Regions from separate parts of the Enterococcus saccharolyticus subsp. saccharolyticus genome, predicted to be linked through region 1. Evidence: predicted binding sites of a transcription regulator. Region 1 holds the regulator's gene; each other region holds the start of a gene.
What was found. The regulator CtsR, encoded in region 1, represses protease genes until heat stress. The targets are predictions, from matches to a motif close to TTGGTCAAAAAAGGTCAAANA.
Positions count from the first base shown of each region.

Region 1 (10,009 bases):
TGTTATCTGAAGAAGTATTACAAAAAGATATTCACGAAGGACGAATCAAAGTATTGTCCACACCCGATTTTAAAGAAGTGAAAATCAAAACACGCTTAATTTTCCGTACAAGTAACCCCATGCACACACAAATTGAAAAATGTTCCGACTTAATTATGTCCGAAATTCATCCGCTATAAGCAATTTGTACGAAAAACCATTACTCGCTAAACACCCCTTTCTTAAAAAATTGCACAAAAAATCCCCTCTGATGAAAGCATTGTTTAAAGACAACTTTCATCAGGGGATTATTGCTTCATTTTAAACTAATTGTTGATATACGTTTCTAACAATTCTACATACTCTTTAAAATATTTTAATCCTTTATTATAGTTATGCTTTTTACACGTTAGTGGTTCAGTTATTTATTTTATTAGCGAATTCATCCATTTATTTGATGATTGCGTTTGGGAGTCGTCATATCGGGATTTCTATGATTTATTGTCTGTCCTATACTGTCATCATGGGATTTTTACCAGGACTATTTTATAAAATTCCGCAATTAACCTTCTTAGTTGATTGGGTGGTACAAACGCATTTATTATATAAAGACTTTACACAATTAACGACAATCGACCAATATCCAATGATTCTGCTTGTAGCAATTTCAACAATTGTGCTATCGTTTTTAGTAGGTGTCTTATTATTTCATAAAACAGATATCAAGTAGGTAAACAAATGACAAAAATTTTAGTCGTGGAAGACGATCCAGCGATTCAAGAAATGTTAAAAGAATGCCTTGAAAAAGCCAATTACCAAATTCTAGCTGCTTTTTCTGGAACAGAAGGCCAACTCTTATTACAACAAACAGCTGTTGATTTAATTTTATTGGATTTAATGCTACCAGGTATGACTGGCGAAGCATTGTTAAGAAACATTCGTCAATTGTCTTTTGTACCAGTAATTGTAATTTCAGCCAAAAAAGATGTTCAAGAACGCGTCCAATTATTGCAAAATGGCGCAGATGATTATCTGATCAAACCGTTTGATTTAGCCGAGTTACTCGCTAGGATTCAAATCCAGTTGCGTCACCAAAGACACACTCAAAATACACAAAAAATCGTCTATCAAGACATTGAGCTAGACCTGGAAACCCATGAAGTGAGTGTCGCAAATCAGCCCGTCAATTTAACAATGAAGGAGTTTCAATTACTCACACTCTTTTTAACTTATCCGCAAAAAGTTTTTAGTAGACAAACTATTTACGAAACAATCTGGGAGGAACCCTATTATGATAGCGACAAAACGAGCAATGTACACATCAGTAATTTAAGAGCAAAAATTAATTTATCCAATCAGCAGTATATTAAAACCGTTTGGGGAATTGGATTCAAATTTGACTAGTCTGGAGGCAATTATGGTTGTGATTTTAAGTTTGTTATTGATTGGACTAGTGCTGTATCTTTTTTTCTTAAAAAGAGAGATACGTTTATTAACTACATCTGTTCGTAATATCCCAACAACATCAAAATATGGCAGTCGTCTTTTTAATACTTTTTATAAACCTGATTTAGTGAAGTTAGTTGATGAAATAAACACGATGATTGATGCTTATGAAGCAGAAAGAGAACAGCTAAATCTGACTGAACAATCGGTTCAACATGCGATTACCAGCATTTCCCATGATTTACGAACCCCTTTAACTGCGATGAAAGGATACCTACAGTTACTACAAAATGAGCAAGAGTTAAATCCAACACATCTCATGCAAATTGAGGCATCAGTTGAACGATTGGTTGTACTGACGAATGAATTCTATGAATTAGCCAAATTCACCATTGATTCAACGCAAACAAACTGGCAAAAAATCGAAGTCATTCAAACAATTGAAACCATCTTTTTAAACTATTATGAAAATTTTGAAAAACAAGGTATTCAAGTTGATTTCCCAACAGATTGCTCTACTTATTGGCTCATTACTGATGAACAAAAGTTGCAACGAATCATCGAAAATCTTATCCAAAATATTTTGCGCTACGGAAAAACCTAGGCCTTTCTTTACTATGAAGAAGAGGACAACCATTTGAAAATCACTTTTTGCAACGATACCGACCATTCTATCTTAGCAATTAATCGCATCTTTGAGCCTTTTTGTACGGATAACATTAGTCGAACAAATCAAAATGGCTCAGGATTAGGGTTGTTTTATACCAAAAAAATGGTCAATGAATTAAATGGCACGATTACCGCATCTTCAAAGGAAAACCTATTTTGTCTCACACTAAGCTTTGAAAGTACTTTTGATTAAACAATCAGAAGTACTTTTTTGCTTTTAATCGCAATTTTATGACGAAATTTCACCCATTATAAATTCACTAAAAAAAAGAAAATGCGCGGTATCTTCGTATTTATAAGACAAACAAGAAAAAACTTACTGCTAACTAAACATGCCTTAATACATCAAAATCATGCTTATTGAGGGTAAATTGTTCTTTTTTTAGCCTAAAACAGGTGTCTTAAGAGCAAAATAGCCAATTAAGCAAGATTTTGATGCATTAAGAGGGGTCTTCAGCATATTGGGAATTTTTGTGTAACAAGATTCTTATGGTATTTTTGCAACGAGGTGAGAATATGTTTAACTTATTATTGGAAAAACCAGATCGATTAATGTATCAAATTTTTTGTTGTTTACAAGAAACCAATCCTTATCCATTAGCGAAATTGGCAATAAAATTAGAAAAAAGCCCAGCTGTCTTACGCCGTACAATTCGGCAGTGGCAAAAAAATTCGTATAATCGCTCAACAGGAATTGGATTTTATGTCACCAAAGAAGACATACGAGGAATCTATGCAAACGAACATGCGTCTCTCTTTTTTAGTACCTTATTGCATCGTAGCGAAGCATTTCAATTGCTCTTAAAAGTCCTAGATAATCCATACGCTTCAGGTGTGCAATTACAACGGGAAATGCATCTAAGTCCTGCAAGCTTTCAACGGCGAGTCCGCCAATTAGAACCACTTTTACAGCATTATCACTTGCAACTCTCATTTAAGAAAATGCCTGCTCTAAAAGGCACAGAAATGCAAATTCGTTGGTTCACGCTACTGGTTTCTTTACTTGCCGATCCACCTTTTCACCTGTCGCCGATTAATTGGTGGCATCGCTATGAAGAAATTTGCTTGCATCGACCGCTCTGGTTAGACACTTGGCAACCGGCAATCACCCATTATTACCAACCTCCGTTTCAGCTAAACGAACGTGGTAGTACCTTTTTATGGCGCCAACTTATCGGTTTAGAACCGCTTTGGATGAACCAAGAAATGGCTGAAACCCTTTCTTTTGCGTTACATGCCCATACATCACTAGCTACGAGCTATTTATTAGAAGTCCAACAACACATTCACCGGATTCATTGTTGCTGTTCATTCTTTAGTGGTACGTTATTTTTTGAACCAACGAGCATTTCAAAAGAAGTGCACCGTCTTACACAAAGTTTTCGTTTGTTGCTTCCTCATTACGATACACTATTAGCACAACATCCAGAATTGCCTATGTTGTATCAACGTATTTTGAAAAGATACCAGTCGTTTGCTAACGAATTAATGGTCTCAGAAGACTAAAAAAGACACGAAACCTATACTCAAGGTTTCGTGCCTTTTACAAATTATTCTTATGTGAAACGCACAATCAGAATACATCCTCTTATTAGCTGGTTACGACTAACTTTATATTTACCTGAATACTATTTTTAATAAGCAAAATTAATATAAAACCTGATTTTCATCAGTTAAGACCACCTATCCCCCACCGAAGTAATTACCTGGTAAATACCTTCCAAAAACAACAAAACAACCCAAAACACTTATATATAAGTATTTACATCAAGGTAAACACCAAGGTTACACCCTGAAAACCTCTAGGTAACGTTTTTCATCCCTCTTTAAGTAACTCTTTGACTCTTGGTACGACTTTTTCACCATATAACTGAATCGTACGGAAGCGATCCTTCTGTAATTGACCACCCGCTCCGTAAACAAAGTCAAATCGTTTTACCCCGAGTGTTTGAATGACATGCGCAATTTTTTGTGCCACGGTTTCTGGACTACCCACATAATAAGAACCTTCTGAAATTTCAAATGCAAATCGTTCACGTGTCATGGGTGCCCAGCCACGTTCAGAACCGATTTTATCCATCGATTTTTTCAAGTATTGCCAAGCAATTTCTTGGGCTTCTTCGTCCGTATCAGCAATCACTCCATGTGAATGCATGCCCACTGGATGCGTTGGTTGACCAAATTGTTTCGTTGCTCGTTGATACAAATCAATATAGGGTAGAAAACGAGCTGGTTCGCCACCAATAATTGCCAACATCACTGGAAAGCCATATTTTGCTGCTCGAATAATAGAGTCGGGTGATCCACCGACACCGACTTGAACGTCTAAGCGTTTTTCTGTTTTCGGGTATAATTGTACGTTATTTAATGATTGAGTGAAATGTCCTTCCCAGGTAACAGGTTCTCCTGTTAATAGTTCATTAAATAAAGCAATTTTTTCTTCAAACAGTTCATTGTAATCATTTAAATCATAACCGAATAATGGAAAAGATTCCGTGAATGAGCCACGACCAAGCATGACTTGTGCACGTCCATTCGATAAAGCATCGACTGTCGCAAAACGCTCATACACACGCACAGGGTCATCTGAACTTAAAACTGTCACACCGGTACCCAAAATAATCTTTTCCGTAACAGTCGCTAAAGCAGCAAGTACTGTATCTGGACTAGAAATTGAATACTCTTTCCGGTGATGTTCCCCTAAAGCAATCACATCTATCCCCAATTGATCCGCCAATTTGCCTTCTTCTACAATCATTCGTAATGACTCAGCATAGCTTAATGGTTCTTTGGTCTCATCATGATAGGCAACATCACCAAACGTATCTAAACCAAATAAAATTTTTTTTTCATTCGTTGTCATAAACTGATCTCCTTTATCTTTGTCTTACTCTAACTATAACTCATTTTTAGCGAAAGCCAACAAATATGCTTACTAATTGTAAGTTTATTATTCCATAAAAAAACTCTCTCATCCTATACGAATGAGAGAGTACTATTTTTATACTTGTTGTAAAACTTTATCGGTTTTTGGTTCTTTCACATTCAGTGTGATCTGTCCTTTAGACGCGCCAATTGTTACTTGGTTGCCTAAATGGATTTGTCCAGAAAGCAATGCTTCACTCAAGCGATCTTCCACTTCTTTTTGTAATGCACGACGGATTGGACGTGCACCATATTCTGGATCAAAACCAGCTTTACCAATGACATCCAATGCCGCTGGTGTAATCTTCAACTGAATATCTTGTTCCGCCAAACGTTTGATAATCGAGCGACTCATGATTTTGACAATTTCATGAATTTCTTCTTTATCTAATGAACGGAAAACTACAGTTTCATCAATACGGTTCAAGAATTCTGGACGATACGCTTTCTTCAATGCTTCTAAGATACGCTTTTGCATCGCTGAATGGTCTTTAGACGCATCTACAACATTAAAGCCGACATTTTTTTCTTCGCGTAATTCGGTTGCACCAATATTTGATGTCATAATTAAAATCGTATTTCTAAAATCAACACGACGACCTTTTGAATCTGTCAAATGACCATCATCTAAGACTTGTAGCAAGATATTAAAGACATCTTGATGGGCTTTTTCTACCTCATCTAGCAAAATAACAGAATACGGTTTTGAACGAACTTTTTCTGTTAATTGTCCCCCTTCATCATAACCGACGTATCCTGGAGGAGAACCAATCAAACGACTGGTACTGTATTTTTCCATAAATTCAGACATATCCACACGAATCAACGCATCTTCACTGCCAAACATTGCTTCAGCTAAGGCTTTTGCTAATTCGGTTTTCCCAACACCTGTTGGGCCTAAGAACATGAATGAACCAATCGGACGGTTGGGATCTTTTAGACCACTACGTGCACGACGAATGGAACGAGAAACAGCTTGAACAGCTTCATCTTGGCCAACTACACGCTGATGTAAGATTTTTTCGAGGTCTAACAAACGTTCGCTCTCTTTTTTCTCCATTTGTTGCAATGGCACACCTGTCCATTGGGAAACAACGGCTGCTACATCTTCTGCTGTCACGCTATTTTCATAGCCAGTGGCTTCTTTGACTTCCACAAAAGTCACTTCGGCTAATTGTTGACTGACTTCTTTTTCGCGTTGGCGTAAACGTGCGGCTGTTTCAAAGTCTTGTTGACGAATAGCTGCTTCTTTTTCTTCTGCTAACTTCATTAATTCTTCTTGTAATAACGCCGCTTCTGACACTTCGTCCGCTTTATCCAAACGAACTTTGGCTGCCGACTCATCCATTAAATCAATGGCTTTGTCTGGTAGCTGACGTGAATTAATGTAACGAACTGAGAGTTGAACAGCTGCATGTAACGCATCATCGGTAATTTCTACGCCGTGATGTTCTTCATAACGTGGACGTAATCCTTTTAAGATTTCTTCTGCTTCTTCCGGCGTCGGCTCATCAACTTGAACACGCGCGAAACGGCGTTCTAAAGCAGAATCTTTTTCAATATATTTTTGATATTCATTTAGTGTAGTAGCACCAATCGTTTGTAATTCACCACGAGCTAAGGCTGGTTTTAAAATATTCGATGCATCAATCGCACCTTCTGCTCCACCCGCACCAATTAATGTATGCAACTCATCGATAAAGAGGATAATTTGACCGTCTTGATAAATTTCATCAATAATTTTTTTCATACGATCTTCAAATTCACCACGATATTTTGTTCCGGCCACTAAAGCTCCCATGTCTAACATCATCAGACGTTTTTGTTGCATATCTTTTGGTACTTCCCCGTTGACAATTTTTTGGGCTAAGCCTTCCGCAATCGCTGTCTTACCAACACCCGGTTCGCCAACTAAAACAGGATTATTTTTCGTACGACGGCTTAAAATTTGAATCAGACGTTTCACTTCTTTGCTACGTCCAACAACTGGATCTAAGCGTTGTTCACGGGCTAATTTGGTTAAGTCACGCGCTAATGAATCTAATGTTGGTGTTCCTTCTTGTTGCGGTTGTTGGCGTTGTTGTGGACGACGACGACTTGAATTGCTTTTTGATTGTACGCCCATTTTTTTCTTCAATAATTGACGCATTTTCGCTAAACTCATTCCTAAGTTCAACATGATACGTGAAGCTAAAATTTCTTCATCACGTAATAATCCTAATAGTAAGTGCTCAGTCCCAATTTGTTGGGCACCTAAACGTTTGGCTTCATCGCCAGCATAGGCAAAAATTTGTCTCGCACGTGGAGAATAAGGTAAAAAACCACCTGTTGGATAATCTTTCATTGAACCATAGCCGGTCAAATGCTCGATTTCTTCACGAATATCATTTTCATTTACTCGCATTTCACGTAGGGTTTTTCCTGCAATCCCATCTTGCTCGATAATCAATGCTAATAAAATATGTTCTGAACCTACAGACTGGTGTTTAAAGTATTTTGCTTCTTCTTGAGCAATGGCAAGCACCGCTTTTGCTCGTTGTGTAAATAGTTCATCCATCGCACTCACTCCTTATCTTCGTAGCTTAATCGTTCTAAAATTCCGTGCATAATTGACGCACGAATTGTATTTTCTTCTTCAGATTTACCTAAAATCGCTTTGCTAATTGTTGTTAACAATAAGTTACCTTCTCGTTTTGACAAAATACCTTCTTCGTATAACTTCTGAATAATTGAGACGGCATCTTTTTCAGAGATTGTTTGGTCAAACAATTGATTCACTTGCTCTAAAAAATGGTGATAGTTCGCAATTTGAATTTTTTCAATTCGAATATAGCCTCCACCACCACGCTTACTTTCAACTGCGTAACCACGTTGAATCGTAAAGCGAGTATTGATGACATAATTAATTTGCGAAGGTACACAGTTAAATAAATCTGCCATCTCTGCGCGACGAATTTCTATCATTTCACTTTCTTCAAGAATCTTCTTCAAATATGCTTCAATCAAATCAGAAGTATTTTGATGACCCATTTAAACGCGACCTCCCTTGACTAATATTGACCTTAATTATAGCGAATTTTCAGAAGTTTGAAAAGAAGAAGGACTTTAAAGAAAAAGATCAAGCAAAAGTTTAAACTTTTGCTTGATCTTTTTTTATTCGTCTTAAGAGGTAGACGTTTCTGTCATTGGTTCTGAGCTATCAGGAGTCGTAGTTTCACTTTCTTCTGGAGGAAAACTCGACGATTCAGTCTCTTCTTTTCCTTGAGAGATAATCAAACGAACCGTGCTCTCTTTTTCGACAGAGGTTCCTGAAGATGGACTCATAGAAATAACCAAACCTTTATCTACTGAATCACTGTATTCTTCACTCGTTTCAACTGAAAGACCTTGGCTTTTTAAGAGAGAAGTTGCGGCAGACTCTTTCATTCCTTCTACATTTGGTAAATCGACTTTTTCTGGTGGTTCAGGGCCTTTACTAATTTCTAACGTAATGGTGGTGTCTCCCGGAGAAATATCCGAACCAGCAGATGGTGATTGTTTCACGATTGTACCACTTTCATTACTGCTAAAGACCTCTGTAATATGCACAGAATTATTTCCTAGACCATTGGCATTTAATTCATCACGCGCATTGGATTCAGTGTAACCAATCAGATTGGGCATCTTCACTTTTTCGGGTCCTTTACTAATCGTTAAAGTAATTTCGGTATCTCCCGGTACAATGTCTGAATTCCCTTCTGGTGTTTGATGGATAACTAATCCCGCACTGACATCGCTAAATTCTTCCGCAATCACGACAGCGTTGTTCCCTAAACCATAATTCGTTAACTCGGCACGCGCATCACGTTCACTATACCCATAGAGATTAGGCATCATCACAGGTTCTGGGCCTTTGCTGACAGTCAATTCTACTTCGGTGTCTTTCGGAACGACTTCTTCTCCAGCTGATGGTGTTTGATCGATGACTTCCTCCACCGGCGTATCTTCATCAAAGACTTCTTCAATTTTAATTTTCTTTTCGTCAAAATCTAGTGACTTCAATTCAGCAAGAACTTTATCCTTCTCTTGACCGACATAGTCTTTCATTTCAACTTTTTTGCTCCCTGTACTAATGTACAACAAGACTTCTTTGGTGCGTTTAATCACTGCGCCTTCTTCTGGATCAGTTTTCACCACATGATTCTCAGGAACTTGATCGCTTGGAAATTCTTTGGTTTCAGTGGCGACTTCAACACCAGCATCATGTAACGTTTCACGGGCTGCTGCTTCGGTTAAACCAGCAACTTCGGGAATCGTCACTTGGTTTCTACCACCACCAAAGACTAAATAATACACCAATCCCGCAACCGCACAAAAAAGCAAGATGGGTAAAATTAACCATAATTTTCGTTTCTTCTTTTTCTTTTCGGGTTTCTGTGGTGCGGATTCTGTTGTTTCTTCTTTGGGCAATGGCATCTCTTTAAATGAATCTGGCATTGGCGTATCTTCTGAAATTGGGGTTAAAATTTTTGTTTCATCAATCATCGCATGTGGTTCCCAAAGTGGCTCATTTAAACGTTCTGGAGAAAGCGCGCTAGAAATATCTTGACGCATTTCATCTGCTTCTTTGTAACGATCACTTTGCTCTTTCGCAGTTGCTTTTAACACAATATTTTCAAGTGATTGCGGAACCTCTTTATCATAAATACGAATCGATGGAATATCATCCTGAAAATGTTTTAAAGCAATCGTCACGGCTGATTCTCCATCAAATGGCACGCGACCAGTCAACATTTCATATAAAATAATCCCAATCGCATAAATGTCAGATTGATTTGTTGCCATGCTTCCACGTGCTTGTTCGGGTGATAAATAATGAACCGATCCAAGCATTGTGTTTGTTTGGGTGATGGACGTCTCCGATAACGCAATCGCAATCCCAAAATCAGCAATTTTTACGACACCCTCTTCATTAATCAAAATGTTTTGTGGTTTTAAATCGCGATGAATA
Region 1 is NZ_CP118957.1:98,801-108,809, reverse strand. It holds gene PYW32_RS00555 (LysR family transcriptional regulator) at 1-179, shown strand, start outside; gene PYW32_RS00550 (hypothetical protein) at 392-709, shown strand; gene PYW32_RS00545 (response regulator transcription factor) at 718-1,383, shown strand; gene PYW32_RS00540 (sensor histidine kinase) at 1,397-2,029, shown strand; gene PYW32_RS00535 (ATP-binding protein) at 2,063-2,287, shown strand; gene PYW32_RS00530 (helix-turn-helix domain-containing protein) at 2,611-3,600, shown strand; gene PYW32_RS00525 (LLM class flavin-dependent oxidoreductase) at 3,911-4,957, opposite strand; gene PYW32_RS00520 (ATP-dependent Clp protease ATP-binding subunit) at 5,096-7,576, opposite strand; gene PYW32_RS00515 (CtsR family transcriptional regulator) at 7,582-8,049, opposite strand; gene pknB (Stk1 family PASTA domain-containing Ser/Thr kinase) at 8,182-10,009, opposite strand, start outside.

Region 2 (10,009 bases), 1.2 Mb from region 1:
TTTCGCATTGATTATTCAATTTTCATTGTTTTATGAACATGCACCTAAAATGATTCCTTTAATTTTGCTCGGTATGTTGATGACTGGTGTTATTATTTCCTTTTTCTTAGTGATTTCATTGAGTTTAAAATTGCAAGTTGGGTTTGTCACTCTCTGTCATCGTTTTTTGAAAACGCAAAAAATGCGTGATTTGGTGGATCGTTGTAATATTCAAATTTATTCACTAAGAGAGACAGTTTCTTCTGTATTAACAGATCGGACAGCATTGGTTAAAATTTATTTGTTAAATGTAATAAAACTCGGCATGTGGTATCTGATACCGTATATTTGTCTAGTAGATAATCATCCGAATGTGGATTTTTTATTGGTCTTTTCATTGATTAGTTTTACATTAGTCTTAGCCGGTGTACTGCCTTCACCCGCAGGTATCGGTGCTTTTGAATTTGTGTATCTCTTTTTATTTAGTCCGCTTGTGGGAACCGTGGATGCTGTATCGTCGATGTTGTTGTATCGTTTTGCTTCATACGTCTTACCCTTTTTACTCGGTTTCGTCGGCGTGTTAGTCGATCGTAAAAATGCTCTATCCAATGAATTGGAAGAATTGAAAGCAGAGAGAAATGAATAATATGACAGTAGAAATTGCTGATAGAAAGGTTTATTTAGAAGACTTACCAGAATAAATGATGAGATTTCAGCATTAGCTGAGAAACTATTTCAAACAAATGATACGGTATTTGTTACGCAAAACTGAATGAAAAAACGATGTTTGCACTCGAAGAAGCAACAAACATTTCCGAAATGTATCGCAAGGATTTACCCGAATCTATTTAAAATAATTGCTACAGTATGTATTCTTTGTTAGGCTTAAAGTAAGAAAACCAAAGAGAGTGGAGAACATGAAGAAAAAAGATGATGTGAATTATACAGCTCTTGGTGTCTCATTAGGTCCCGCTTTTGGTGTGGTGTTTGGTTTATTGTTTGATAATTTAGCTTTAGGTATTGCTTTAGGCGTCGCATTAGGAGTGGCAATCGGTGCAGGTTTAGATAATCAGAAAAAGAACGAAAAATGAGAAAAAAGGTAGAAAGTCAGGATGGACTTTCTACCTTTTTTATTTTTTAAATAGTTTAATTGTTGAAATATTTTAGTTTGCAAGTTAAACTAAAATGTGTAAAGTAGAAATATAGGAGGGAAAGCCAATGACTAATTTGCAATTTATAGATAAATTTCGAGGGTTTAACCGATTTTATGCGAACTTATTAGGTAAATTTGATTTTAAATTTTATGGGGAACTCTTTACTATTGGTGAAGCCAATGTTGTAGCAGAAATTTACAATAACCATGCATTGAGTGCTAAAGATATTAGTGAGAATTTAACAATGAATAAAGGTCAATTAAGTAAAATGTTAAATAAACTTGAAAAAAATGGCATTATTATTCGTGTACCAGATAAAGAAGATAAGCGGTCATTTATTTTATCGCTAACTGAAAAAGGGAAACAGATGTATTTAGAACAAACGGAGATTGTTCGCGCAGGATTGCGAGAAGAATTGGTTCCTTATTCTAAACAAGAAATTCAGCGACTAGATTGTGCGATGACTGTTTTTAAGAATACGTATGAAAAAAACAATCTTATTGAAATTTGTGAAGCCAAAATTCAGGATATAGGTTTTGTTGCAGACTTGCATAGCAGAGTTTATAGCGAATTAGGGTATCATTATGCCATTCAAACACATATTTTAAATTCTTTAAGTCATTATACGGAGCAGCCACACTCTGGAAAAATTTGGCTTGCCAAAGTAAACGGTGTGCGTGTAGGTTCGATTGGCATTGTTGAAAATGACACAGCGGATTGGGAAATTCATTGGTTTGCTGTAGATGCCAAATATCAACATTTAGGATTAGGCAAACAATTATTAGAGACGCTAATGAATTTTGTAGCAACCAAACAATTATTACATGTCTATCTATGGACTATTAATGAATTAACGCAAGCTAGAAATTTATATGTAAGAAGTGGTTTTACTTTAACCGAAGCAATTCCAACGAAAAAATGGAAAGAACATGAAGTAATGGATGAAAAGTGGGAATGGAAACACAACTAAAAAAGGTGGAAATAAGATGAAGGTTATTCGTTATGATAAACAATATAAGCAAGAATTCATCGATTTAAATAAGCATTGGATTGATAAATTTTTTTAAATTGAATCCCATGATTTAGAACAGCTTGAAAATGTAGCGCACTACTTAGAACAAGGAGGCATGATTTTTTTTGCAATTGATGGTGAACAAGTTCTCTCCACTTGCATGGTAATTGAATTGCAACCAGATATTTGGGAAATTTGTAAATTTGCTACCAACGAAAAATTTCAAGGAAAAGGGGCGGGCAAAGCTGTATTTGCTGCTGCTTTGGATTATGCTAAGGATAAAAAGACCAAAAAAGTTGTCATTTATTCAAATAAAAACTTGAAATCAGCGCTACACATTTATCAAATGTTTGGTTTTCAAGAAGTGCCGGTTGATATTGATGAATATGAACGGTGTGATTATCAAGCGGAATTAATAATTGATGAAGAGGATCATTGAGTATTTGCGCATCATTATTAGGGGAATAGATTTTGACGCGACTCTGATACGTGATGTGCAAGATAAATTAGCAAAAAAGAAGTCATTTCATCAGTAAGTAATGGCAATTATTATTGCAAACGCAATGTTGGTTGAAAAACAATGTAAAAAAATCCTCACTGCATTCATCAGTGAGGATTTTTTTTATCCTAATAAGGACAAAATATCATTTTTTATTTCTGAAGGTTCAACAGTTGGTAAATAGCGATGTACCACATTGCCTTGTTGGTCGACTAAAAATTTTGTGAAATTCTAATGAATGGCATTTGCTTCTGCATCAGGATTAAAAGCCTGCATTTTTTCAGTAAATGCTTGCGCGTCTTTGCCTTCATCAATCGGTTTTGTTTCTCGTAACCATTGGTACAAAGGGATTGCTTGGGAACCATTCACATCAATTTTTTCAAAACGAGGAAAAGTCGTTCCATAATTCAATGCACAAAACTGATTAATTTCCTCACTCGTTCCAGGTGCTTGTTCCATGAATTGATTACATGGGAAATCGAGTATTTCAAATGATTGATCTGCTAGTTCTTTATAGAGTTCTTCTAATGCGTCATATTGTTTGGTGAATCCGCATTTTGTCGCAGTATTTGCAATCAACAACACATTGCCTTGGTAATTTTTTAATGGGAAATCATTACCAGCTTGGTCGGTTACTGTAAAATCGTAAATTGTTGTCATTATTTTCCCTCCTTGTATATATTGTACTGCAAACGTTTTATTCGTGTGAATGTTTGATTAGTATCTGCTGATATTTTCATAGTAGTAAGGGTCAATTTTGGTTGTATGACAGAGGATATGTTAAAATCAAGCAAAGCGTTTACCAGATTGTTTGTCAAAGGGGAGAGGGACAATGAAAAAAATTAATCATTTGTTACAACTCGGTTCAATTTTATTAATGATTGGAGCAATTATTCTATTTGTAGTGGCATCAAAATCTGTAAAACAAGTTGGGGCACCTAATTTTGATTTGACTAGATGGGAAGATGTGGATCTCTTTATTTTAAAACTTGGCTTTAATTGTTTAATTGGTAGTTTTGTTTTAAGTGTCTCTTCGTTCTTCTTTAGTGTAAAATGGCTAAATAAAAAAGAAAATAAATGAATGAAAACCAGTTATCTTGAGCGTCACAGATAACTGGTTTTCTATTATTGAGACAATAGTTATTCTATGGTAGACTTTGAAAGAAATAAAAATTCAAGGAGATGTCTATTTGATTTTAGATATTTTAAGCTTATTTATTACGGTCTTAGCGTCTATTTATTTAGCTTTATTAGTCTCAGTGTTGTTATTGATGCTCTTTTTTCATATGAAACGAATTATACAGCACATGGATGAAGGGAAATGGATTGCGTATTTTAACACGATTAAAGCAAAAGGATTAATGATGCGAATGATGGTTTCTTTTTTCGTTTCGTTAGTTCTAATTGCGGTATTTAATACGTATGTTCTCTGGCAGGGAAATATGATGTATGGCGGTTTATTAGTAGCTTGTGGTGTTTTCCATATTTTATTTAAGTTATACACAAAAAAAGCAGCGTATGCCGAAAAAATAAAAAATCAGTTTCCTAAATAAAATGCGAAGGTAAACGATGTTACGTGCAATGCAACCAACAAATTGATTCGCATTGCATCAAATAAATGAAACAGAAAGCAGCTATCAATTAAAGAAACAACAAAAAAATTTGTTTAAATGTTAATCAAAAGCTTAGACAGCAGAGAAAAGTTGTCTAAGCTTTTTGTTAATGTAAGTCAAATAATTTTCGAAATACCATAATGCCACACCATAAGAGCACACCAACAAGTACGAAAAGTAACAGAACAATAAACATATCTACAAACGTATCCCTCTTAAACCAATCACTCCATAATAAAAGGGGATAGACTGTGAGTAACATAACGAAAAAATGTACAAGGGTTTGTTTAGCAAGTGTCCACGAATTGCGTTGATAAATGACAGTTGCAGCACCAACAAACCGACAAATTACAGCGACAACAAATGTACTTTTAGCTTCATAGAATTTTCCTTGCATTTGCAATATCAGAGCTATCGAGGACATAATGACAAAGGGAATACCACCACAATAAGAAAACAAAATGAAGATAGATAATAAAGAGAAGAAATCTTTTAACTTTGGAGGGTTATTTTTTGACCTTTACTGACCATAGTCGTATAATAGTTCTTGTAAGGCGATAGGCCTTAGTCAAATGATGGGAGGAAATAATATGAATATAGAAAAAATGACGACGACACTTCAAGGCGCAATTGCAGAAGCACAACAAATCGCTGTGACGCGTCACCATCAAGAAATCGATATTGCCCATTTATGGAAAATCTTTTTACAACCAAATCATTTTGCCAGAAATTTTTACACAGATGCAGGAATTGACGTCGATGCTTTTGAAACAGAAGTTGATCGTGCCTTAGATGAATACCCAAGTATTGAAGGCGGAAATGTTCAATATGGACAAAGTATGAGTCAAAATTTGTATCACTTATTAAATGAAGCGGATAAATTAAGAGAGTCTTTTCAAGATGAATTTTTATCAACAGAAATCGTTTTGCTGGCTTTAATGAAATTAAAAAATTATCGACTAACCAAGTATTTAACAAAACAAGGGATTAACGAAAAAGAATTACGTAAAAGCATAGAAGAGATGAGAGGAGGAGATCGAGTGACCTCACAAAACCAAGAAGAACAATACAAAGCATTAGAAAAATACGGTGTTGATTTAGTTCAACAAGTGAAAAATGGAAAAATGGATCCGATTATTGGTCGTGATGAAGAAATTCGCGATGTGATTCGTATTTTATCTCGTAAAACAAAAAATAACCCTGTCTTAATTGGTGAACCTGGTGTTGGTAAAACAGCAATTGTCGAAGGATTAGCCCAACGTATCGTTCGTAAAGATGTTCCCGAAAATTTAAAAGACAAAACAATCTTTTCGTTAGATATGGGTGCATTAATTGCGGGAGCAAAATTCCGTGGTGAGTTTGAAGAGCGTTTAAAAGCGGTTTTACAAGAAGTGAAAAAATCAGATGGACGTATTATCTTATTTATCGATGAAATTCATAATATCGTGGGTGCTGGTAAAACAGAAGGTAGTATGGATGCTGGAAACTTATTAAAACCAATGTTAGCACGTGGGGAATTGCATACCATTGGTGCAACGACATTAGATGAGTATCGTCAATACATGGAAAAAGATAAAGCGTTAGAACGTCGTTTCCAAAAGGTACTAGTCAAAGAACCAACCGTTGAAGACACAATTTCTATTTTACGTGGCTTGAAGGAACGTTTTGAAATCCATCATAGCGTAAATATCCATGATAATGCGTTAGTAGCTGCAGCAACCTTGTCTGATCGTTACATTACAGACCGTTTCTTACCTGATAAAGCGATTGACTTAGTCGATGAAGCGTGTGCGACCATTCGTGTTGAAATGAATTCTATGCCAACTGAATTAGACCAAGTGACTCGTCGTTTAATGCAATTGGAAATTGAAGAAGCTGCACTAAAAAAAGAAACTGATGACGCATCGAAAAAACGTTTAGCCTCTCTTCAAGAAGAATTAGCTGAATTACGTGAAGAAGCAAATGCGATGAAGATGCAATGGGAAACTGAAAAAGAAGAAGTGAACGAGATTTCGAACAAACGTGCCGAAATCGATCGTGCCAAACATGAATTAGAAGATGCAGAAAACAATTATGACTTAGAACGTGCAGCAGTCTTACGTCATGGTACAATTCCACAACTAGAACGTGAATTAAAAGCATTGGAAAATAAAGATACGCACGATCATTTACGGATGGTTCAAGAATCAGTGACTGAAAATGAAATTGCAACGGTTGTCGGACGTTTAACAGGAATTCCTGTAACAAAATTAGTCGAAGGCGAACGCGAAAAATTAATGAAATTAAATGAGACCCTTCATAAACGTGTCATTGGTCAAGAAGAAGCGGTGAATGCTGTGAGTGATGCGGTTATTCGTTCACGCGCTGGTTTACAAGATCCAAATCGTCCGTTAGGTTCTTTCTTATTCTTAGGACCAACTGGAGTAGGTAAAACAGAATTAGCCAAAGCGTTAGCGGAAAACTTGTTTGATTCTGAAGATCATATGGTTCGAATTGATATGAGTGAATACATGGAGAAACATTCTGTGTCGCGTTTAGTTGGGGCACCTCCAGGATATGTTGGTTTTGAGGAAGGTGGACAACTAACCGAAGCTGTTCGTAGGAATCCATATACGATTATCTTATTGGATGAAATTGAAAAAGCCCATCCAGATGTCTTCAATATTTTGTTACAAGTATTAGATGATGGTCGTTTAACTGATTCAAAAGGCCGCGTTGTCGACTTTAAAAATACAGTCTTAATTATGACAAGTAATATTGGGTCACAATTGTTATTAGAAGGTGTTACTGCAGAGGGGACAATTCCAGAATCAGTGGAAGAACAAGTGATGACGATTCTAAAAGGGCATTTCAAACCAGAGTTCTTGAACCGTATTGATGATACGATTCTATTTACACCATTAAGTTTAGACAATGTGAAAGGCATCGTTGATAAGATTGTGGCACAATTAGCAAGTCGTTTAGTCGCTCAAGAAATTTATTTGAGCATTGCTGACGATGCCAAATCTTGGATTGCGGAACAAGCGTATGAACCAGCCTATGGTGCACGTCCATTACGTCGTTTCATTACCCGTGAAGTCGAAACGCCATTGGCAAAAGAAATTGTTTCCGGTCGTGTATTACCAAAAACGAATGTCACAATTAGTTTACTAAATGATCAATTGGTCTTTCAAAATGAACCAATAGAAGAATAAAAAATAGACTTGAATTCCTATCTAGGCGTTCAAGTCTGTTTTTTTACGAACGATAAAGGAATGAGAAGGAAACGATGAGTATAAGATTAGGTTTTTGGATGTTGTCTTAGTAATTATATCGCCTTCTTTCAAGATGAATACAACCGTGGTATTTTTTGGCGGACGATTCGTGTATCGGGAATTGTCACCGTCATTTCGTTAATTCTAGGTATCCCGACTGCGTATTTTATTGCTGGTTTACAGAAAAAATGGCGAGGAATTTTAATGGCGATGACGTTATTTCTCTTATTAACCAACTCTGTCATTCGTAGTTTTTCTTGGATTAATATTTTAGGAAAAAATGGCGTGATTAATAATTTTTTAGTTTCATTAGGAATTATTGAACAGCCGTTAAGCTTACTTTATACCGAATTTTCCATTATTATTGGTTCCGTTTATTTATTCTTACCAACGATGATTATGACACTGGTGGGTGTGATGGAAAATATCGAAGGTGAGATGTTAGAAGCTGCGGAAACGTTAGGTGCGTCCCCGTTTATTGCCTTTGTCAAAATTGTGTTGCCACTATCCGTTCCCGGTGCGATTGTTGGGAGTATTTTAGTGTTTACTGGAACATTAACAGCGTATACAACACCGCAATTACTGGGGGGAATCAAAAAATGCTGTTAGCAACCTTCCTTTATCAAAAAGCGTCTAGACTAGGTGATTGGAATGCCGTTGCCATTATTGCGTTGATTGTGACTACTTTAATTGTGATGAAAGGCTTAAATATTATTGCAAGTCGAATGGATAGGAGAGAAATGAACCATGCGTAAACAAAAAGGAATGACGATTATTGCGATTTTAGTATTTGCCTTTTTATTTTTACCCTTGCTATTAATTTTCATTACATCATTTGGAACAGCTGCTGCGATTCAATTTCCCTAGATTGGTATGGGAATGCGTTGCGTTCAGAAACAATGTTAGAAAGCTTTAAAATAAGCTTAATCATCGGTTTACTTGCAACAGTTTTAGCTTTATTAGTAGGCGTTCCTGCTTCATATGCGTTAGCAAGATACTCTGTCAAAGGGAAAAACTTAATTAAAAGTTTCTTCTTATCGCCAACTGTGATTCCAGGAATTGTTGTCGGTTATACACTTTTTCAATTTATTGTTGTTGCACTAGGGTTACCGGTATTCCAAGGGTTATTAATTGGTCACTTTTTAATTAGTTTACCGTATATTATTCGTGTGGTTGGTTCTAGTATGGATCAATTGGATTATTCGATTGAAGAAGTTGCTTGGACGTTAGGTTGCACACGTTTCAGAGCATTCATGCAAATTGTATTACCCAATGTTTCTTCAGGGATTTTTGCAGCGTTTATGTTGGCGTTTGTTAACTCATTTAACAATGTTCCGGTATCGATGTTCTTATCCGGTCCTGGTGTGACGATGCTACCGACCTCTTTATTAAGTTACATGGAATACAACTATGACCCAACCGTTTCTGCAATTTCAGTGATGTTGATGTTATTGACGATTGGCTTGATGTATCTAATTGAAAAAACGCTAGGCTTAGCGTCTATTGCGTAAAGGAGAAAAAACTGTGTCATTTGTTGAACTAAAGAATATCCGTGTTAGTTATGACGGAAAACAAAATATTTTAGAAGAAATGAATATTTCAATGGAAAAAGGTGAACTTGTTTCTTTATTAGGTCCAAGTGGTTGTGGGAAAACGACGACATTACGTGTGATTGCTGGTTTAATCAAACCAAACGATGGGGAGTTTATTTTGGATAACGACAATCTAACAAAAGTTCCTGTCCACAAACGTAATTTTGGGATGGTCTTTCAAAGTTATGCCTTATTTCCCCATTTAACAATTGCGGAAAATGTTGGTTTTGGTTTAAAACTGCGAAAAGAAAAGAATGAAGTCATCGAAAAACGTGTAGCAGAAATGTTAGCGATTTGTGGTTTAGAAAATTTAGGCGACCGTTATCCAAAGCAATTATCTGGTGGACAACGACAACGTGTGGCACTAGCACGGGCATTGATTATTGAACCTAAATTATTGCTGCTAGACGAGCCGTTATCAAACTTAGATGGTAGCGATGCGAATTGAAATTAAACGTATCCAACAACAGCTAGGAATTACAACTGTCTTTGTTACGTACGATCAAGAAGAATGTTTCTCGATTTCTGATAAAGTTGCGATTATGAATAATGGTGTCATTGAACAATACGATACTCCAGAAAATATTTACCGTTTACCAAAAACAAAATTTGTGGCACAATTTATTGGTTTTGAAAATTTCTTTGATGTGACAAAAACAGCTACAGGCTATCAAACGGCCAATCAAATAACACTTTCATCAACGCTTTCAACGGCATCAGCTGAACAGGCAGTTGCAACCATTCGTCCAGAAGATATTCAAATTGTCCAAGATGGTGCAGTAAAAGGAACCGTTGTCGTTCGTACGTTTTTAGGAAAAAGCCACCAATATGAAGTCACAACGGAATTAGGAACATTGTTAGTCAACGGTAGTGATCAACAAGTTTACCAAACTGGTGAAGAAATCC
Region 2 is NZ_CP118957.1:1,485,353-1,495,361, reverse strand. It holds gene PYW32_RS07745 (lysylphosphatidylglycerol synthase transmembrane domain-containing protein) at 1-625, shown strand, start outside; gene PYW32_RS07740 (glycine zipper domain-containing protein) at 897-1,070, shown strand; gene PYW32_RS07735 (bifunctional helix-turn-helix transcriptional regulator/GNAT family N-acetyltransferase) at 1,198-2,103, shown strand; gene PYW32_RS07730 (GNAT family N-acetyltransferase) at 2,201-2,584, shown strand; partial or broken gene PYW32_RS07725 (glutathione peroxidase) at 2,768-3,304, opposite strand; gene PYW32_RS07720 (hypothetical protein) at 3,477-3,725, shown strand; gene PYW32_RS07715 (hypothetical protein) at 3,835-4,197, shown strand; gene PYW32_RS07710 (DUF3021 family protein) at 4,364-4,717, opposite strand; gene clpB (ATP-dependent chaperone ClpB) at 4,848-7,451, shown strand; partial or broken gene PYW32_RS07700 (ABC transporter permease) at 7,566-8,266, shown strand; partial or broken gene PYW32_RS07695 (ABC transporter permease) at 8,259-9,022, shown strand; partial or broken gene PYW32_RS07690 (ABC transporter ATP-binding protein) at 9,036-10,009, shown strand, end outside.
Region 2: the regulator CtsR is predicted to act here: its motif matches at 4,768-4,788, upstream of clpB (ATP-dependent chaperone ClpB).

Region 3 (10,009 bases), 870 kb from region 1:
GATGTGTTTACCGTCAGCTGTAACAGTTTGGGCATTTTTTAGTTTTTCCCATTCTGCTTTTTGAGCAGCGAAAGCTTCGCCAGCTTTGTGGAATTCAGTAGCTTGTTCTTCAGTAGGGTTGACAATAACGTCACCTTCAATACCGTTAACAGCTACAATATCACCAGCTTTTACTTTGTCAGTGATATCTTTTGTTCCCACAATTGCTGGAATCTCTAAAGAACGAGCCATAATCGCTGAGTGAGAAGTACGTCCACCAATGTTTGTAACGAATGCTTTAACGAAATTACGATCTAATTGCGCTGTGTCACTCGGTGTTAAGTCATGTGCAATCACAACAACTTCTTCATTAATCATCGATGGATTAGGTAAAATTACTTGCAATAAATGTGCTAATACACGCTTAGCAACGTCGCGGATATCCGCAGCACGTTCTTGCATGTATGCATTATCTTCCATTGCTTCAAACATGCCAATATACATGTCTGTAACTTCTTTTAACGCAGATTCTGCATTGACTTTATTGTCTGAAATATTTTGCTTGATTTGACCGATCATTTCTGGGTCACTAAGAACCATTAAATGTGCGTCAAATACTTGCGCTTCTTCTTCGCCTAAAGCTTGAGCAGCTTTATCACGAATTTGTTTTAATTCTTCAGTAGATTTAGCTAATGCATCATCTAGACGAGCTTCTTCAGCAGATGTGTCTTCAACTGTAACTTTTTTAAAAGTTAAGTCAGGTTGAACTAATAGGTATGCCTTCGCAACTGCTACGCCATCACTTGCCGCAATGCCCTTTAGCATTTCAACCATTATTCAGACAATCCTTCCTTTTGCATTGTTTCAACGATAGCAGCGATTGCTTCTTTTTCGTCAGCACCTTCTGCAGTAATTGTAACGTCAGAACCTTGGCCAACACCTAAAGACATAACGCCCATGATTGATTTAAGGTTAACTGATTTACCTTTGTACTCTAAGTTAACATCAGAGTTAAATTTGCTCGCTGTTTGAACTAATAAAGTCGCTGGACGTGCGTGAATTCCTGTCTCAGCAATTACGTGAAAATCTTTCTTTTCCATATTATCAATCTCCTTTAGTGATATCTAAATTTTTTGTGAGGGCTTACTTTTGTCAACTCTTATCTAATAGACAGAATTTAACCACCCTTTCAATTGTTAAGATTACCATTTTTTTGTTAGTTAGACAACCGTTTTCCTAAATAAATCCTCAAATACTTGCGAAAATTGCTTTTTACTTAGAATCCGCTTCATAACGATAAATAATTTTCCCATTTAAACCTGCTTCACCAACAAAAGATGTGCGGTCTTCTCGGTCAATCCAAACCTCTCGAAACGTAAAAAACGCCTCTTTTTCTACAACAATTTCTTCGATTTCACCTTTTTTTAATTTATCTAATAAATCAATATAAGGATTGTTTTCCATAGTTATTCCCCTTTAGTTCTGATAATTTTTCTCTCTTAGAAATTATAGTTCTTTTTATGAAAACTGCAAATTCAAATACTTGCATATCCACTAAAAGATTGTATAATATGATTAAAGGTCAAAGTTGGTCAATTAAATATATCCCTCCTTTTTCCTTAACACTCACTACAAGAGACAAAACTATATGAAAGGTCGTGAGACACGATGCTTTGCCAAAACTGTGGAAAAAATGAAGCAACAATTCATTTATATGCAAATGTCGGTGGACAACGAAAACAAATTGACTATTGTCAAAGTTGTTACCAAAAAATTAAAGGTCAACAAACAACAAATGCGATGCCTCAAGATCCGTTTGGCTTTGGTAGTCTAGATGATTTGTTTAGACAAATGTCTCAACAAATGCAACCAGGAACACCTTCGTACAATCAGACACCACCGACCCAAACTGGTGGAAATCAAAATAACTTTAATGGTGGACAACCACCTCTCAACAATACACCTGGAATTTTAGGTGAATACGGCATCAATATTACACAACAAGCACGCGACGGCGAAATCGATCCAGTTGTGGGACGTGACGCAGAAATTAAACGTGTCATTGAAATTTTAAATCGTCGTACGAAAAATAACCCTGTGTTAATCGGCGAACCTGGTGTTGGAAAAACGGCTGTGGTTGAAGGTTTGGCACAAAAAATTGTTGATGGCGATGTACCACAAAAATTATTAGATAAAGAAGTCATCCGTTTAGATGTCGCTTCTTTAGTTCAAGGAACAGGTATTCGTGGACAATTTGAAGAACGTGTACAAAAACTAATTGAAGAAATCAAACAAGCTGAAAATATCATCTTGTTCATTGATGAAGTTCATGAAATCGTTGGTGCGGGTAACGCTGGCGACGGTAATTTAGATGCCGGAAACATTTTAAAACCCGCATTAGCTCGTGGCGAACTTCAAATGGTCGGTGCTACGACCCTTAGCGAATATCGAATCATTGAAAAAGATGCCGCACTAGAACGTAGAATGCAACCGGTGCGTGTAGATGAACCTTCTGTTGAAGAAACCATTACTATTTTGAAAGGTTTGCAACCACGCTATGAAGATTATCATCATGTAAAATATACAGACGAAGCCATTCGTGCAGCTGCGGTTCTTTCTAATCGATATATTCAAGATCGCTTTTTACCAGATAAAGCAATTGACTTATTAGATGAAGCAGGTTCAAAAGAAAACTTAACGATTCAATTTGTCGATCCAAAAGTAATTGATAAAAAATTAGCAGATGCGCAACAACAAAAACAACAAGCTTCTCAAGAAGAAGATTTTGAAAAGGCTGCGTATTATCGTGATCAAATCAATAAACTCCAACAAATGAAAGAACGCCAAGTATCGGATGAAGAGACACCTATCATTAATGAGAAAATCATGGAAAATATCGTTGAAGAACGCACCGGTATTCCCGTTGGTGAACTCAAAGAAAAAGAACAAACTCAATTGAAAAACTTAGCCAATGACTTAAAACAACATGTGATTGGTCAAGATGAAGCCATCGATAAAGTAGCCAAAGCGATTCGTCGAAATCGTGTTGGGCTTGGCAAGAAAAATCGTCCAATTGGTTCTTTCTTATTCGTAGGACCAACAGGCGTCGGAAAAACGGAACTGGCGAAACAGTTAGCTTATGAAATGTTTGGTTCGGAAGAGTCAATGATTCGTTTTGATATGTCAGAGTACATGGAAAAACATAGTATTTCAAAATTAATCGGTTCTCCTCCAGGTTATGTAGGCTATGAAGAAGCCGGTCAATTAACGGAAAAAGTTCGTCGCAATCCATACAGTTTAATCCTATTAGATGAAGTCGAAAAAGCTCATCCTGATGTGCTGCATATGTTCTTACAAATTCTAGAGGATGGCCGTTTGACAGATGCCCAAGGAAGAACTGTCAGCTTTAAAGATACGTTAATCATTATGACAAGTAATGCTGGAACAGGTAAAGTTGAAGCCAATGTTGGTTTTGCGGCTGCCAGAGAAGGAATTACTCGTTCTGTCTTGAACCAATTGCACCATTACTTCACACCAGAATTTTTGAATCGATTTGATGGTATCATCGAATTTAAGGCATTAAGCAAAGAAAATCTATTGAAGATTGTTGCTTTAATGTTAGACGAAGTGAATGGTATGTTAGCACAACAACATTTACACATTGATGTCACGCAAGATGTCGAAGAAAAATTGGTGGAATTGGGTTATGACCCAGCAATGGGTGCTCGACCATTACGTCGCACCATTCAAGAACAAATTGAAGATGGTATTGCAGAATTTTATCTAGACTATCCACAAGCACACACTCTAGAAGCTACTCTAAACGATGAAGACAAAGTCATTATCACAGCGAAAAATGAAGCTTCTAATGAAAAAGAATAAAATAGATTTCTTATCGAAAAAAAGTTGGTCAATCCCTATGTTTTGACCAACTTTTTTTACTTTTTTAAGAGATAATACTTTATATTTCTTTGAAAAAAAAATATAATTGACTTATAGACAAGAGAATGTGAGGTGAGCGATATGAAGTTGGTAAATGTAACGAATAGCCACTCTCGATTAGTAAAGCAACAACTTGAGAATACTGATGCTTCATTAGTCAAAGTTTTTACTGCTGGTAACACTACTGTTATTTATACAGAAGCACCGCTCCATAATGAAATTGTAATTGTAAATAACAAGAGAAGAGTTCACCCAGAAGAAGTTGAAGAAATAAAGAATCACTTTTTAGCGAAGATTCCTTCTGAATTGTATTCTGAAGAAGATATTACAATTTTGGAAGACAGTGAGTTTATTGAAATATCTATTCCTAAGGCGTTACCTGTGGAATAATAAAAAAGAGTGCGGACAATGATGTCCCACTCTTTTTTATTATGCATAAAACCCTCTTAGTTCCGCAATTTCTTGTTGGTGTTTGGGATACCCTTTATCACCTAATACCATCACTGCAAATTCCAACCGTTCTTTTCTTCGTGGGCTGTTGTCAACAATCTGTTTCGCTACGTCTCGCGCATAGCCTTCATGCTCTAAATCAGTAATTAATTGATAATAATTGGCAATATTTTCTTTTGCTAAACGAACGGCTTGTGCTTTTTCCATATGACTTTCGTTTAGATAGCGTTGAAATAATTCATAAATTTCTTTTGAATGGGTCAGACTGTATTTATCTTCTTCATTCATTTGTAGAAATTCTTCTTTATTCCAATAGGATTCTTTTCGGACCTTTTGCGCGAGTAGATCATTTAATTTATACCGTTGAATAAACGTCTCGATTGCTTCATTGACAATCTTTTCTGCCTCTGCAACAGTTTCGATAGTTGCTGGGTCTAAACTATTGGAAATTTCTTTTCCATTGAAAACAATCGTGACTGTTAATTGGCTCGCCATTTCATTCACTCCTTTAAAAATATTTTAGAGTATACAAGCTTTTTTCGCAATTAATTAAAAGAATTGCGAAAAATCTTGTTTTTCAAAATACGCATTAATATCACTTTCTGAGATGATATTTTCTGATTTCACTTCACCATTATAAAATATTCGTTTTAGTACTTTATCGCTGTTATGTAGTTCGATAAGTGCATCTCTATCAAAATAACGTTGTTTAAACTCTTCTTGGGTATATGGTTGCTCATCAATCATCATTATCACTTGCAATTTAGGCCAATGCTGAATGGTTAAATACGTTGCATCAATAAAATCTCTAGCCGCATAATATTCTTTATTGTGTTCTTTAATTTCTTTGACTAAATCAGCATATGTTTTTTTCAATAAAACAAAGTCCGGCATAAGTTCGACCCCATTTCTAACTATGCTGACTTTGGTAGGTTGTTCAATATCGTAGATTTTTTCTTGTTTACTTTGATCATCTGTTATTCGTCCATCAAATTGAAGGACATCCCCTTTTTCTAACCAGCCATAGGTTAAAAATTGTTTCGTTAAATTCATCCATAAATGATCGGCTATCAATTCAAATGTTCCTTTTTGAAAAACTTTTAAGTCAGCTATCATAAAAGTAGGATGTTGGAATTCTTCATAATAACGGTTAAAGTGCCCGTTCCTTGGTACCCATAAAACTGAAACTTCCCTTGAAACGTATATCGATTTTGATTGCCTAGTTCTGCTAATTTCTCTCTCATTATTTCTCCTTGTCGTCTATTCAAAATTTGTTCATGGATAAATACGCAATTTATCTGTCAAACAACTGAAAAAACACCTTTTTTACGCCTAACTTGACATAAAAAAGGTGTAAGTTTGAATAATCTTCAACAATATCCTACATCAAACTCTTCAATTTCACATTTGGATACTTGTCAGCAAACCAACGCTCCGCAAATTGGTTTTCAAACAAGAATAATGGTTGATCAAAACGGTCTTTTGCTAAGATGTTACGACTAGAACTCATACGTTCATCTAAGTCTTCTGGTTCAATCCAACGCGCAATTTTATTTCCCATAGGTGTCATAATGACTTCAGAATTGTATTCATTTAACATACGATGTTGGAAAACTTCAAATTGGAGTTGACCAACAGCACCAATAATATATTCATCAGTTAAATATGTTTTATATAACTGAATTGCCCCTTCTTGAACTAATTGATAGATACCTTTATGGAATGATTTTTGTTTCATCACATTTTTAGCAGTAACTTTCATAAATAGTTCTGGTGTAAATGAAGGTAATTCTTCATACGCAACTTTTAATTTCCCTTCATATAAGGTGTCACCAATTTGATAATTTCCTGTATCGTAGACCCCAATAATATCTCCTGCAACAGCTTCTTGAACGTTTTCACGGGAATCTGCCATAAATTGCGTCACATTACTCAATTTCATTTTTTTGCCAGTACGCTCTAACGCTACATCCATCCCACGCTCAAACGTTCCTGAACAGACACGAACAAAAGCAATTCGGTCACGGTGAGCAGGATTCATATTGGCTTGAATTTTAAAGACGAAACCAGAGAATTCTTCTTCATACGGACTAATCATTTGGTCGTCCATTGTTTTATGTGCATATGGTGCTGGTGCAAATTGTAAAAAGGTTTCTAGGAATGTTTGTACCCCAAAGTTAGTTAAGGCAGAACCAAAGAAAACCGGCGTTTGTTCGCCGCGCGCAATTTTCTCTGTATCAAATTCATCGCCCGCTTCTTTTAACAATTCTACTTCTTCTAAAACTTGTGTATAAATACTTTGCTCTGTCAATGGATGAGATGCTGGAATTTCTCCATTTTCATCTAATGGAATCAAACGTTCGCCATCATAGTTTTCTGGACGGTACAACTCCACACGATTGTTGTAAATATCATATAAGCCTTCCATCCCTTTCCCCATACCAATTGGCCAGTTCATTGGATAAGATTCGATATCTAACAACTCTTCTAATTCCTCTAATAATTCTAATGGTTCACGTCCATCACGGTCTAATTTATTAATAAACGTAAAAATAGGAATACCGCGGCGTTTAACAACTTGGAATAATTTCTTCGTTTGTGCTTCAATCCCTTTGGCACTGTCAATAACCATGACTGCACTATCCACTGCCATTAACGTTCGATACGTATCTTCTGAGAAATCCTCATGTCCGGGTGTATCCAAAATATTTACGCGTTTATTTTGATAATCGAATTGCATAACTGAACTGGTTACTGAAATTCCACGTTGTTTCTCGATTTCCATCCAGTCAGATTTCGCAAAGTTTCCTGTTTTTTTCCCTTTAACAGTTCCTGCTTGACGAATCGCGCCCCCAAAAAGCAATAATTGCTCGGTAATGGTCGTTTTACCCGCATCCGGATGGGAAATAATCGCAAAGGTGCGACGGCTATCTACTTGTTCTTTTAAATTTGGATTATTCATTTTATCTGCACTAATTTCCTTTCACTCTCTAGTTAAATATGCTGTACATATTCACGAACTTTTTCAGTATACCATGAATTGTCGTATTGAAAAAGAGTCTACAACCGTAGCTGCAAACTCTTTTTCAAACATTTTTATAATTGATTGATGACTTCTTGATAACGTTTCTGATATTGTTTTGCTAAAGCTGTCATTTTATCAAAATTACCGTCTTTAGCAGGTGCTAATAAATTGCCACCAACGCCTACTGCAATACTTCCAGCTGCAACCCATTCATGTAAATTTTCTAAATTTACGCCTCCAGTAGGCATGATGTCTACATTCGGTAAGGGACCGTGAAACGCTTTGATTGCATTTGGTCCCGATAAACTGCCTGGAAACAATTTGATAATATCTGCTCCATAAGTAAGTGCAGTTTTCATTTCAGTAATTGTCATACATCCAGGCAAATAAGGAATTTGATATAAATTACATAGCTTAGCTGTTTCTTTATCAAAACATGGACTCACAATAAATTGTGCACCTGCGCTAATAGCGATTCTGGCAGTAGTTGCATCTAATACTGTACCGGCACCTAGTACGACTTCCGAATATTCTTGGTAACGCTGATGTAGTTCATAAATCACTTGCTCCGCTTGCGGAACCGTGAAAGTCACTTCTATCCCTTGAATTCCTCCAGCAAGAATTGCTTCACTGCTTTGAATAGCTTCTTTTGCTGTCTCTCCACGAATCACGGCAATAATTCCAGCACGTTCAATTTTTTTGAGAATTTCTATTTTTTTCATAATACTCACTCCACATTTACATGTTCATGCAACGCATCTTCATTAGACGTTTCATCTCTTTGTGCTAGTTTTAAGGTCAAAGCATCTAAAGTGATATGAACCGTTTGATCAAACAGCGTCGATAAGAGTTGAACTGATTTGATGCCTGCACCTGTTTTAGTCGCACCTGGAATAACAATAACGCAATCAGCTAGCTGTGCCAAAGGAGAAGTTGCATCGCTTGTTAAAGCAATAATATCTAAACCTAATTTTTTGGCAACCTGTGTATCCGTAACAATGCCTTTAGTGGTACCCGATCCTGAAATAGCAATCCAAGTATCTCCTTTTTGAATCGATGGCGTAATCGTTTCTCCCATCACATAATCTTGATAACCAATATGCATCAAACGCATTGCAAATCCTTTTGCTTGAAACCCGCTACGGCCTGCACCTGTAATAAAAATTCGTTGATCTTTTTTGAAAAATGGTAACGTTGCATCAATTTGCTTTTCATCCACCAAATTCATTACTTCATTTATTTCGTTCATAATTGTTTGAATCATAACCTTTAATCTCCTTCATAAATTCATTTACTGCTTCGTTCATTGAAGAAGCTTTTGTAATTTTTGACCCAACAATGACAACTTCTACTAAATTTTGTTGTGCCAAAGCCGTTGCTTGTTTTAAATCAATTCCACCTGCAATCGCTAAACGATTGATTTGCGGAAACTTTTGATGGAAATCAGAGACACTTGCAACTGCATCTTGTTGGTCTTTTTTATCAATCGAATGATGCAATGTGTAAATAGCTTGCGGAAAATCAAGAATTTTTTTTATTTTTTCATCCGAAACTTCTAATAAATCAATCATCATGGTCTTGTTTATTTGTTGGCTAACTTCATAACACACTTGCAATGTATCATAGGAAGCTGCTCCCATCACGGTGATAATGTCGGCACCAAATTTGAATCCTTGATTAAATTCATACGCACCTTCATCAATTGTTTTACTATCGACCAATAATTCGCTGTGATGTATGACACCTCGTAACTTTTCAATCGCTAAATTACCATAATCTTTAACCAAGGAAGTGCCCATTTCGATAATGTCCGTTTTGCCATCAAGTTGTGCTGCTAAATGACACGCTTCTGTCAAACTTACACGATCAATTGCTGTTTGTAATTTCATTTACTTGCCACCTTATTTTTTGTTAAAAAATCTGCTAGTTCTGTTGGTGTTGGATAGCCATCATTATCACCAGGTGATTGCACTGCCAAAGCACCAATTGCATTGGCACGAATAACTGCATTTTCTAAACTTTCACCTTCAATTAAAGCCGTGATTAAGCCTGCTGCAAAACCATCTCCAGCTCCTACAGTATCCACTACATGCTCAACTTTAAAACCTGGAATTGTAAATGAAGTCCCATCTTTTTGTTTGACATACGCCCCTGCTGTTCCTAATTTGACAACTACTGTTTTGGTTTTTTCACTATTATTTAAATAAAAGTCCGCAATGTCTTCTGGATTACGACTACCCATTAAAATTTCACCTTCATTAATCCCCGGTAAAATAATATCTGCATGTGCAGCTAGTTCATTAATAGTAGCGACCATGTCTTCTTGGCTTGCCCAAAGTTGTGGACGTAAATTTGGGTCAAAAGTAGTTTGAATCTGGTGTTGTTCTAACAATTCAACAAAATGACGAAAGGCCGTTAATGCTTCAGAAGAAATTGCTGGAAAGATGCCCGAAAGATGCGCCAATTTCACTTCTGAAAAATCAATTGTATCCAAAACCGATGCTTCAAAATGTGCAGCTGCCGATCCTTTACGGAAATAAAAAATACTTGGATCTCCCTTGCTAACACGATCTTTTAATTGGAAAGCTGTCCAATAATCGGATGTTTCATCAA
Region 3 is NZ_CP118957.1:966,145-976,153, reverse strand. It holds gene ptsP (phosphoenolpyruvate--protein phosphotransferase) at 1-813, opposite strand, end outside; gene PYW32_RS05120 (phosphocarrier protein HPr) at 813-1,079, opposite strand; gene PYW32_RS05115 (protein YkzS) at 1,252-1,443, opposite strand; gene PYW32_RS05110 (ATP-dependent Clp protease ATP-binding subunit) at 1,648-3,861, shown strand; gene PYW32_RS05105 (DUF1827 family protein) at 4,003-4,311, shown strand; gene PYW32_RS05100 (hypothetical protein) at 4,351-4,866, opposite strand; gene PYW32_RS05095 (hypothetical protein) at 4,921-5,445, opposite strand; gene PYW32_RS05090 (hypothetical protein) at 5,484-5,615, opposite strand; gene PYW32_RS05085 (peptide chain release factor 3) at 5,753-7,333, opposite strand; gene PYW32_RS05080 (bifunctional 4-hydroxy-2-oxoglutarate aldolase/2-dehydro-3-deoxy-phosphogluconate aldolase) at 7,468-8,118, opposite strand; gene hxlB (6-phospho-3-hexuloisomerase) at 8,124-8,660, opposite strand; gene PYW32_RS05070 (orotidine 5'-phosphate decarboxylase / HUMPS family protein) at 8,629-9,285, opposite strand; gene PYW32_RS05065 (sugar kinase) at 9,282-10,009, opposite strand, start outside.
Region 3: the regulator CtsR is predicted to act here: its motif matches at 1,558-1,578, upstream of PYW32_RS05110 (ATP-dependent Clp protease ATP-binding subunit).